Regions from separate parts of the Viridibacterium curvum genome, predicted to be linked through region 3. Evidence: predicted binding sites of a transcription regulator. Region 3 holds the regulator's gene; each other region holds the start of a gene.
What was found. The regulator FliA, encoded in region 3, starts transcription of late flagellar genes. The targets are predictions, from matches to a motif close to CTAAAGTTNNNNNNNNNNNNGCCGNTA.
Positions count from the first base shown of each region.

Region 1: a site for FliA is predicted at 1,424-1,450, ahead of flgM (flagellar biosynthesis anti-sigma factor FlgM). Genes of this name have one in related genera too.
Region 2: a site for FliA is predicted at 1,779-1,805, ahead of ABEA02_RS08115 (cyclic di-GMP phosphodiesterase). Genes of this name have one in related genera too.

Region 1 is NZ_BAABLD010000017.1:92,642-95,868, reverse strand. Features, by position in the region: gene rlmB (23S rRNA (guanosine(2251)-2'-O)-methyltransferase RlmB) at 1-27, shown strand, start outside; gene ABEA02_RS16835 (globin family protein) at 99-512, shown strand; gene ABEA02_RS16830 (flagella synthesis protein FlgN) at 537-1,016, opposite strand; gene flgM (flagellar biosynthesis anti-sigma factor FlgM) at 1,027-1,326, opposite strand; gene ABEA02_RS16820 (asparaginase) at 1,625-2,653, shown strand; gene ABEA02_RS16815 (hypothetical protein) at 2,772-3,227, shown strand, end outside.
Region 2 is NZ_BAABLD010000008.1:90,144-93,370, reverse strand. Features, by position in the region: gene ABEA02_RS08120 (PAS domain-containing hybrid sensor histidine kinase/response regulator) at 1-433, opposite strand, end outside; gene ABEA02_RS08115 (cyclic di-GMP phosphodiesterase) at 435-1,721, opposite strand; tRNA gene ABEA02_RS08110 (tRNA-Phe) at 1,910-1,985, shown strand; gene ABEA02_RS08105 (type II secretion system protein) at 2,044-2,529, opposite strand; gene ABEA02_RS08100 (prepilin-type N-terminal cleavage/methylation domain-containing protein) at 2,562-2,942, opposite strand; gene ABEA02_RS08095 (type II secretion system protein) at 2,945-3,227, opposite strand, start outside.
Region 3 is NZ_BAABLD010000002.1:395,446-398,672, reverse strand. Features, by position in the region: gene ABEA02_RS03060 (hypothetical protein) at 1-192, shown strand, start outside; gene ABEA02_RS03055 (hypothetical protein) at 207-563, shown strand; gene ABEA02_RS03050 (flagellar motor protein) at 637-1,377, opposite strand; gene ABEA02_RS03045 (RNA polymerase sigma factor FliA) at 1,401-2,165, opposite strand; gene flhF (flagellar biosynthesis GTPase FlhF) at 2,409-3,227, opposite strand, start outside.

The DNA of each region.
Region 1 (3,227 bases), on a different contig from region 3:
CGCCAGCGCGGCATGGTGTCTGCCTAGCCGTCTGCGACAGGGTGGCGAGTGCGGATCGGGGCGCTGGTAGCGCCCCGTTTCTTTTCTGGAGAGCACGCATGACGCCCGAGCAAGTCACCCTGATCCAGCAGTCCTGGCAAAAGGTCGTACCGATTGCAGACACCGCTGCCGGCCTGTTCTACAACAAGCTGTTCGAGCTCGACCCCGAGCTCAAGCACTTGTTCAAAGGCGACATGGCGGAGCAGGGGCGCAAGCTCATGGCCATGATCAGCACGGTGGTAGCCAAGCTTGGCGTTCTGGGTGAAATCGTGCCAGCTGTGCAGGATCTGGGGCGTCGCCATGTGGGCTACGGCGTCGAGGACAAGCATTACGACACGGTGGGCGCGGCCCTGATCTGGACGCTGGGGGCGGGGCTGGGCGAGGCATTTACCGACGACGTGAAAGCCGCGTGGCTCAGTGCCTACACGATCCTGGCGGGGGCGATGAAAGAAGCTGCCGCGTCGGCCGTGTGAGGCAACGCGCGAGGGTGGCGCCGCTCAGGCGCTGCCGAAGATGCGCGAGCCGGGTTTGACGCGCGAGACGCCATCCTTGCCGTAGATGGCAGGCTGGTCGGCATGGGCCATCAGCACTGCAAGTGCCTGATGGTTGTGTTTGAGGCGTTCGGTGATGATGCGGCCGTTCTCGAGGTTGGTGTTGCGCGCCTCGGTGGCTACGGCAAGGTAGTCCTGCCAGATCGGATCGCTTTTCGGACCCAGCAGTTTCTGCACGCTTTCGCGCTCGTTTGGCAGGCCGGATTGGGCCAGCAGGGCGGTGCGTGCAGTCGCCAGTTGTTCGAGCTGGCGGACGATCTGACCCTTGCGCTCCGAGAGGGCGAACAGTGGCTCCATGTCGGTTTTCGACAAGGCTTCGCGCTCTTCGACGAGCACGTTGATGAACGTCTTTGCGAGGTCGCGTTCCGCGCCCAGCAAGGCGATCAGGCGCTGGCGAGGCGCGCCGGAGTCCCCTGCAATGCTCATGCAGTCGTCTTCAGGCGGCGGTGCCAGGCTGTGCCGACAGCATGCTGCGCACGCTTTCGATCAGGCCATCAGCGACCTTCTCGGGATTGACGCTGAAGCTGCCATTGGCGATGGCGGACTTGATCTCTTCGACCTTGGCGGAATCGACGACAGGCGACTGCGCGAGCACGGCTTCGTACTTTTGCAGGCCGGCCGACAAAGCCACCTGAGTGCCCGACTGCGCGGGAGCGGTGCTGGCGGCACGTGTCTCTCGCGTTCGGTTTTCGCCCGACACCTGGCCGGTCGACTTGATTGAATTATCGATTTTCATGGCGTTCCTCAAACTTTCTCAAGCGGTTGGTGTTCAATCCTGCGCTGACCGGAATTTTCTTGTAGGAAAAAACCTGACGCACGCTGCACACCGGCCATAACGACAGCTCCGGAGGGAACTTTAGGCCTTTTTTGCCGGGGCGAGTAGCAGGGGTCTCCAAAACAGGAAATTTCTGCCGCCAGCCCATGTCTCTCTTAGCGGCCGGAGGGCAGAATGCTTGAATACTTCCTGCAATCAAAAGGACGAGTGGCGTGATTTGTGACCTGAAAAGCCTGCCGGAGAGCCTGTTTTGAGCCGTGTGCTGGTGCTTTACGCCGGGGGAACCGTCGGCTGTGCCGGCGTGCCACTGGCGCCGATGGCGGGCGCTGACTTTGCGGCATTGCTTGCCGGGCGTGGCTGGTTGGGGCCTGACGACCGCTTCGAGGCGCTGGCAACACCGCTCGACAGCGCCAGCATGCAGCCTGCTGACTGGCTACGCATCGCCGGGCTCCTGCTGGAGCACTGGAGCGACTTTGACGCCTTTATCGTGCTGCACGGCACCGACACGCTGGCCTGGACGGCGGCTGCCTTGTCGTATCTGCTCGCCGGGCAGGACAAGCCTGTAGTGCTGACGGGCTCGCAACGCCCTTTGGTCGCTGAAGACAGCGACGCCGCGCGCAATGTTGCCGATGCCATCCGTGTGGCGCGGTCTGGCAGATTGCATGAGGTGGCGGTCTGCTTCGCGGGCCGCATTCTGCGGGGCAATCGCTGCAGCAAGCGCAGCGCGCAGCAGGACGATGCATTTCACAGCCCACGCTGGCGGCAATTGGGGGCGGTGTACGCGGACACCATCGACTGGCAGACCGGGGCAGGTCTGCCGGCGCCATCCACTGCGTTTGACCCGGTTAGGCAGCAGGCGCTACTGGCGCGCATCGCGGCTGGGGCGGCCGACGTCCGTGTTGCCATGCTGACCCTGCACCCGGGCATGCCCGCCGAACTCCTGCATGCCGTGGCGCAACTACCGCAGGCCCGCAAGGGCTGTGTGCTGCAGTGTTTCGGGGCGGGTAACGCGCCTGAGGAGCCGGCATTCGTGGCCGCGTTGCAAGACCTGGCGGCTGCCAGCGTGGCGATGCTGGCGATCACCCAGGCCCCGCATGGCGAGGTACGCCATTCGCCCTACCAGAGTGCCACGGCTCTGCAGGCCGCCGGGGTTGTGGAAGGCGGTGATCTGGGGCCGGAGGCTGCACACGCCAAATTGTGGCTGGCGCTGGCTTTGGCTCTGCAGGGTGCGGCTTTGCGGACCTACCTGACGACCGATTTGGCGGGCGAGCTGACTGGTACGGATTGAACGCGAAGTAAGGATTCCCTGTCGTGGCCGGTCTTCCCGGGTGTTGCGGAAAGCGATGATAGGCATCGCGCCGCGATATGCCGAAAGTAGTAGTCATCACCACAGCAAGGAGCCTGGAATGTCAGTCGCGCGTTCAGCTGCACGAGAACAAGGTGAAGCGGTCAAGGCCGCTGGCAGCACGAACAGCGGAGCCTTGCGCAGAGGCGCATCGGGCGCAGCGCGTTGCCTGGCGATCAGTCTGGTCGTTGTTGCGTGCGCCGGTTTGCCGGCCGTGCAGGCGGCCACCCCGCCCAAACCGGTCGCCGCCAAGCCGGTGGCGGGGTCGACCCTGCCGCAGCGACTTATAACGGCTGAGCAGCTCAAGATGCTGGGCGAGCGGCTGACGCGCAATTGGGCCATGACCGGGCTGGGTGCCCTCAAAGTGCGCGCAGAGAACCAATTCGAGATCGACAGCAAGCGCTACGAGCGTCTGCTCAAGCAGATGCAGGAGAGTGCCGACTCGCAGGACCTGCGCGACAACTATGCCCTGCTGGGCCAGCTGTACGGCGACTTCGTCGAACTCCACAAGCTGGGC
Region 2 (3,227 bases), on a different contig from region 3:
GGTCGAGCACCAGGATGCCATCAGCCGTGGCTTCGAGCGTGGCGCGCAGCTGCGACGCCATGTGCGCCAGCTCCTCCTCGGCCTCGACTTCGTCTTCCACGTTTTCGGCACGCACCACCAGCCAGCCAGCGGCGTCACCCCGGCAGCGATGCACGCTTTTGCGCGCGACCAGCGTGCTGCCATCAGCGCGCTGGTACAGGCCTTCCGCATCAGTGATATCGCTGCCGCCACCGGCACGGACCTCTTCCCAGAAGAACACGTCGGACAGGGCGCACTCGATCTCGGTGATCGATCGTCCGATCAGCTCGTCGCGTGTGTAGCCCAGCTGCTGGATGGTGGCGGCGCTGACTTCGACGATGGCCAGTGTCTGCGCATCGACCAGCAGCAGGATCTCTTGCGACTGGCTCAGCAGGACGGACTCGGGGTGCTGCATGTCACTGGCCTTTGGCCGGATTGGATGAATTCGCGTCGAAGTAATAAGTGACGCGCTTGCGTGGATTGAGATACTCGAACACCGCTGTCGGCAACTGGATGGGACGTACGGCTTTCACGATGTTAAGCGAGGGGTCGTCTTCGAGGTTGATCGAGATTGCTTCCTCCTTGGGCACTTTCGCGTCATACAGCAGCACCCAGGGGCGCAGCGGCTTGGCGGGATTGACCGACTGTACAAGGGCGATGCTTTCATTCGAAAGTTTCACAACGCTGCCCGGCGGGTAGACGCCAAGACAACGGATCATCAGCTGCAGGGCCTGTGCATCGAACTTGGCACGGCGTTGCGAAAACATCAGCGACAGCGCTTCGTGCGGTGTCAGCGCGCGTGAGATGTCGGCCGGGTTGCACAGGTTGTCGTAGTGATTGACCATCGCCACGATGCGCGCCGGCTGCGCAATCGCTTCACCCTTCAATCCTTTTGGATAACCTGAACCGTCGGCGTTTTCGTGATGCTGGGCAATGATGGCCTGTACGCTTTCCGGCAGACCGACGCGCTTTGCGATTTTCAGACCATAGTCGTTGTGCAGCTTGCGCAGCTCACGCTCGGCATGGTTCATCTCGTCGATGTTCTTTTTGAGCACCTTGTCCGGAATTTCCATCAGGCCGATGTCGTGAAACATCGCACCGAGGCCAAGCACACGGGTGTCCTCTGCCGTCATACCCATTTCGCGCGCCAGCATCATCGACAGGATGGCGACGTTGAGGCCGTGGAAATAGACCTCTTCACCGCCGGCCTTCTCGCCCATCACGTGCAGGGCAATCTCGGGCTCGTTGAGGAAGGCGCCGACCATCTGGTCAACAAGCCCCCCGACCTCCTGCAGACAGTCGCGTGGGTTGGAGAGCAGATTGCGGTTGATGTTGCGCATGATGGTGGCGGCCTTGGCGAAGGCTTTTTCCATGTGCGCGAGCTTTTCCTTGCGTTCGGCCAGCAGGCGGGTTCGTTGTACGCGCTCGGCTTCTGCGGGGCTCAGCGGCGCGGTTTCGGCTGCCGGGGCAGCGGCGGCCTCCGTGGCCCCGGTTGTGGCTTCCGGCATCTTGTCTGAGCGGGAGGGGTCGACACGGAATTGCTTGACCCCCAGGCCACGCAGTGTGGAGATCTGATCCGCCGACTTGATGCGGAAGCTGCTGAAGCTGAAAGGATGACTGAACCAGGGCAGATCAATGTGCACATACAGGCCTATGCACAATTGCTCGGGTGTCACGAAGACGTCGTCGGTCCGGGTTTCCATTTGGCGGAACAGTCTGGGTCAAGCCGTGCGGCAGGCGGTTCTGGTGAATTCAACAGATATCGGCCTGCCAGCACGAACATTGAGCCCCTGGAACGCCCGGAGGAGCTTGATGTGGCGCAGTTCCGGCCTCTTGGGGGCAATGTCGGCTTGCGGAAGCGGCTTTGGGTGACTATAATGCTCAGCTCTTTGGCCGGTTAGCTCAGTTGGTAGAGCAGCGGATTGAAAATCCGCGTGTCCGTGGTTCGATTCCGCGACCGGCCACCAGAATTGAAAAGCCCGTCCCTTACCGGACGGGCTTTTTGCTTTGTGGCGCCGGTTTGGCCTACTGCTGGGGATTCTCGCCGCTTGTGGCACCAATGCCCGGCCCGGGGCTTGCTGCCACGGGTACGAAGAACCATTTGCGGTAAGCGCGGCCTTCCTCGTTCTTCACCGATACGTACTCGGGCAGCATGCCTTGCCGCAAGGGCTGTCGCTCCGACAAGCTGTGTACGGCGACGATGCGCCCGTCTTGCAGCGCAAGGCCCCAGTCGCGCAGGCCGGTCATGGGGTCGCGCGGAATCTCGCGCAGATGGCGCACGATGAAGGGGAAACGGCGATCTTCGAGGAGATCTTCGAGGCGCTGCGGGGCCTCGGGCGTGCCCTGCGGGGTGCGGGCCTTGTAGCTGGAGAGGGCCTGTGCGAACTGCTGGCCGATGAACAGCAGCTCGGTTTCCTTCGCGCGTTGTGCGGTCAGGCTCCAGCCGCGTCCCAGCTCGGCAAGCAGAAAGCCCAACGTAGCGAGGGTGAAAATCAGCAGCAGATAGACCATGCCCCGTTGCTGATGGCGCGGGGCGAGGCGTTTCACAGATCCCCCAGTGGTGCGCCATTCGCGGTCATACCGCTTGCACCGCTGCGCACATCGAAGACGCCTTCACCGCCCTCGGGGGGGGCTTCCGTCTGCCAACTGTCACGCATGCCGGTGTAGGGGTCTTCGGGCAAGCTGCGCAGGTAGCGCCTCTCGACGAGCTCGTCCAGCGAAGCCGGGTAGTGCTCAGTGTCGGCGTAGAACTTGTCGATGGCGTCGCGCATGACGGCAAGACTCTGTTTCAGCGCGCCTTCGCGCGCCTTCTCGACATGGTTGAAATAGCGGGGCGCGGCGATCGACAGCAGCACGCCGATGATGGCCATGACGACCAGCAGTTCGATGAGGGTGAAGCCCCCACGGTCGCGGCGCGGAGACATGCTCACCACTCCCGGTAAGGCACGCCGTTGAGGCCTGTGCGTGCCGAACGCGAATGGATATCGAAGACATCCTTGCCTTCCTCAGGCGACTCCGGCGGGCTGGCGTAGCTGCGCAGGGCCCAGGTTTCGGCAGCTGCGAGTCGTGCGTCGTCGTTCATGGGGTCGCGTGGGACGCGGCGCAGGAAGTAGATCTTCTGGCCGTCAGGGCGCTTGATGTCTGTAACGCCGCTGGCGAGCACGTCGAGTGAGGACGGGTAGCCCGAGGCATCGACCGAGCGTTCGATG
Region 3 (3,227 bases):
GTTTTCGCGTGGTGCGAGGTGGGCAAGATCAGACTCTCTATCGGCATGAACTATGAGGTGACACCTTCTGATGTCACTGTGGCGGAGGCCATTGAACGGTTGCTCGAAAATGTGTCACTTACTGTCATTGAGCCCCCAATCGACAACCGGAACTGCATATGCCCCAAGTTCTACCCGGGGTATTTCTCCTGAACGTAGCCGCCACCATGAAATGCACGAGCGCCTTAATCGCGCTGTTGATGCTCAGCGTCTCCACATGCGCGTTCGCACAGAAGAGGCATTGGGTCATCTGCGACCTGACCGTCATGGTGAAGAGTGCCCAAGACACAGTGCCGCGTGTTTCGGGTCTGGTGCGTTCAAGCAACGCGCCAGCAGGCACCGAGTGCCCTGCCCCCGGCGCTGTCATCTCCTTCCTGCCGGAAACCATGGACTATCAAACGGTATTGCCGCGCAAGCAATGGCCGGGCGTTGGCGAAGTCGTGACGATCCGTTACCGCTATCTGCTGGGCGAATGCAAATACACGGGCCCTTGCAAGATCGAGCATTTCTCGTTGATGCGATGAAGCCACCGTCTTGGGCTTTGGCCGACGAGCTTGTGAATACCCGATGTGAATTGCTGACTCGCCGAAGCAGGCGTCAGACGATGTAACCCTGCAGCCTGCTTTCAATGATGCGCGGGTTGTCGCCGTGGGCGATGGCGACGATGCCGTCGAGCAGCATGTCGCGGACGGCGACGAGGCGGGTGATGTTGGCCTGCAGCTTCTTGGCCATTGGGAGGAAGATGAGGTTGGCTGAGCCGACGCCGTAGATGGTGGCAACGAAGGCGACTGCGATGCCAGCGCCGAGCTTGCTGGGGTCGGAGAGGTTCTCCATGACGTGGATGAGGCCCATGACGGCGCCGATGATGCCGATGGTGGGTGCATAGCCGCCGGCGGCTTCCCAGATCTTGGAGGCTTGCTTCATCTCGACTTCCCAGGTGTGGATGTCGATTTCCATGACTTCGCGGATGCGCTCGGGTTCGACGCCGTCGACGAGTAGCTGCATGGCTTTGCGCAGGTAGGGATCAGGCTGCGAAGCCATCTTGTTTTCGAGTGTGAGCAGGCCTTCCTTGCGGGCGATCTGGCTCCAGCTGACGACCTGGGCGATGAGATCATCGAGCGGCGGTACAGGCGGCTTGATGACCCAGACGGTCATCGCGAGGCCCTGCTTGAAGGTGCGCCAGGGGCTTTGCAGCATGACGGCGCCGAAGGTGCCGCCGACAACGATCATGAATGCAGTGGGCTGGATCAGCGAGCCGATGTGTCCGCCTTCGAGCAGCTGGCCGCCGATGATGGCGACGAGTCCCAGCAGGAGTCCGGCAACGCTGATGACATCCATGCGGCGGGCCCCGGCGGTTCAGCTCAGGCCGCTGAGGCGCGTCGGCTGCGGGGCTCTGCCTGGGGCATGGCGGAGTCGCGACCGCTGGCGATGCGCGAGCGCAGGCGTGCGATGGCCTGGCTGTGCAGCTGGCAGACGCGGGATTCGGAGACGCCCATCACTTCGCCGATTTCACGCAGGTTGAGGTCTTCTTCGTAGTAGAGGCCCATGACCATCTTTTCGCGGTCCGGGAGGTCGCCGATGGCCTTGATGAGCACCTGACGCATGCCGGCTTCTTCCAGCATGTCGAGGGGGTCGTTGCTCTCGCCGACGATGTGGCGATCGAGGTAGTCGTCTTCTTCTTCGCTGCCGAAGTCTTCGAAGTACACGAGCTGGTAGCCGCGGGCTTCCTGCAGCATCTTCTGGTAATCAGCGAGGCTCATGCCAAGCGATTCGGCGAGTTCGCGCTCGGTGGGCTGACGGCCGTGAACCTGTTCGAGGTTATGGATGGCGGTTTCGATGCGGCGCATCTCGCGGCGCAGGCTTCGCGGCAGCCAGTCGTTCTCGCGCAGGCCGTCGAGCATGGCGCCACGGATGCGTTGCACGGCGTAGGTCTCGAACTGGGCGCCGAGGCCTTCTTCGTAACGGCTGATGGCGTCGAGCAGGCCGAGCATGCCGTTCTGGATGATGTCTTCTACCTGCACGCTGGCCGGCAACTTAGCCATGAGGTGGTAGGCAATGCGTTTGACCAGGGGGGCATAGCGCGCCACAAGCTGGTCTTTGTCGAGTGTTCCCGCTGCGTTATACATCGTGCTCTCGCTCAGTAAAGGTCACTCGCTGAGTGAATGGTCAGCAACATCATGGAGCCATTCTGCGCTGCAGGTGACACACATGCCTTGTGGAAAAAGACCGGTGTTGTTGCCCAATTCGCTTTCCAGTTTGCGTTTCTGTCCGGCTGACTCTGACGGTCTGCGCGGGGGCAACCACGGGAGCCGCCCATCTGGTTGCTTACGGCCCGGCAAGAGAAAAACTTGAGGCATGGTCGTCCCCCGTCACAGCCCCGCATTGCCCCCTTCGCCCGTCGAGAGGCGGGGTGCGGCCATGAGCAGGCCAGCTTCGCTGCGGTCGAGCTTCCACGGGGAATCGGCAGGGATCTCCCGCAGGGCACGGTGCAACAAATAATTGCGATTGGGCAGGTGCAGGTCTTCCGGCACGCGCTGGCCGTTGGCGATATAGAGCATGGGCAGGGCGTGGCGGATGGAGACATCCAGCGCGGGGGCGATGCTGTTGGCTTCGTCGAGCTTGGTGAAGATGCAGCCGGCGGTGTCGGGCGAGACGTAGGCGCGGATGACGTCATCCATGGTGTCGCCGCGCACGGTGGCGTTGAGGCACAGGATGCGGGCGATCTTGCCGACGGAGTTGAGCATGGCCGCTTGCTCGCCAACCATTTTGTCGCGCTGGCTCATGCCTACGGTATCGATGAGGACCATGTGCTTCTTGCGCAGCTCTTGCAGGGTGGAACGCAGGTCGCTGGCGTCGCGCACCACATGCACCGGCACGCCGAGAATGCGGCCATAGATGCGCAGCTGTTCGTGGGCGCCGATCCGGTAGCCGTCGGTGGTGATCAGGGCCAGGCGGTCGGCCCCGTGGCGCACCACGCAGCGGGCAGCGAGCTTGGCGGTGGTGGTTGTCTTCCCTACCCCGGTTGGGCCGACCAGCGCGTAGACGCCGCCGCGGTCGATGATGTCGGCTTCTGCGTCCTGCAACTGCAGGTCGCGGGCGATGAGCTGGCGCACCTGGTTGCGGGCTTCGTTGAGATCGCTGCCTCCTGCCAGACCTTGCGTGAGTTGGTGGGTGAGCTGCGCCGAGAA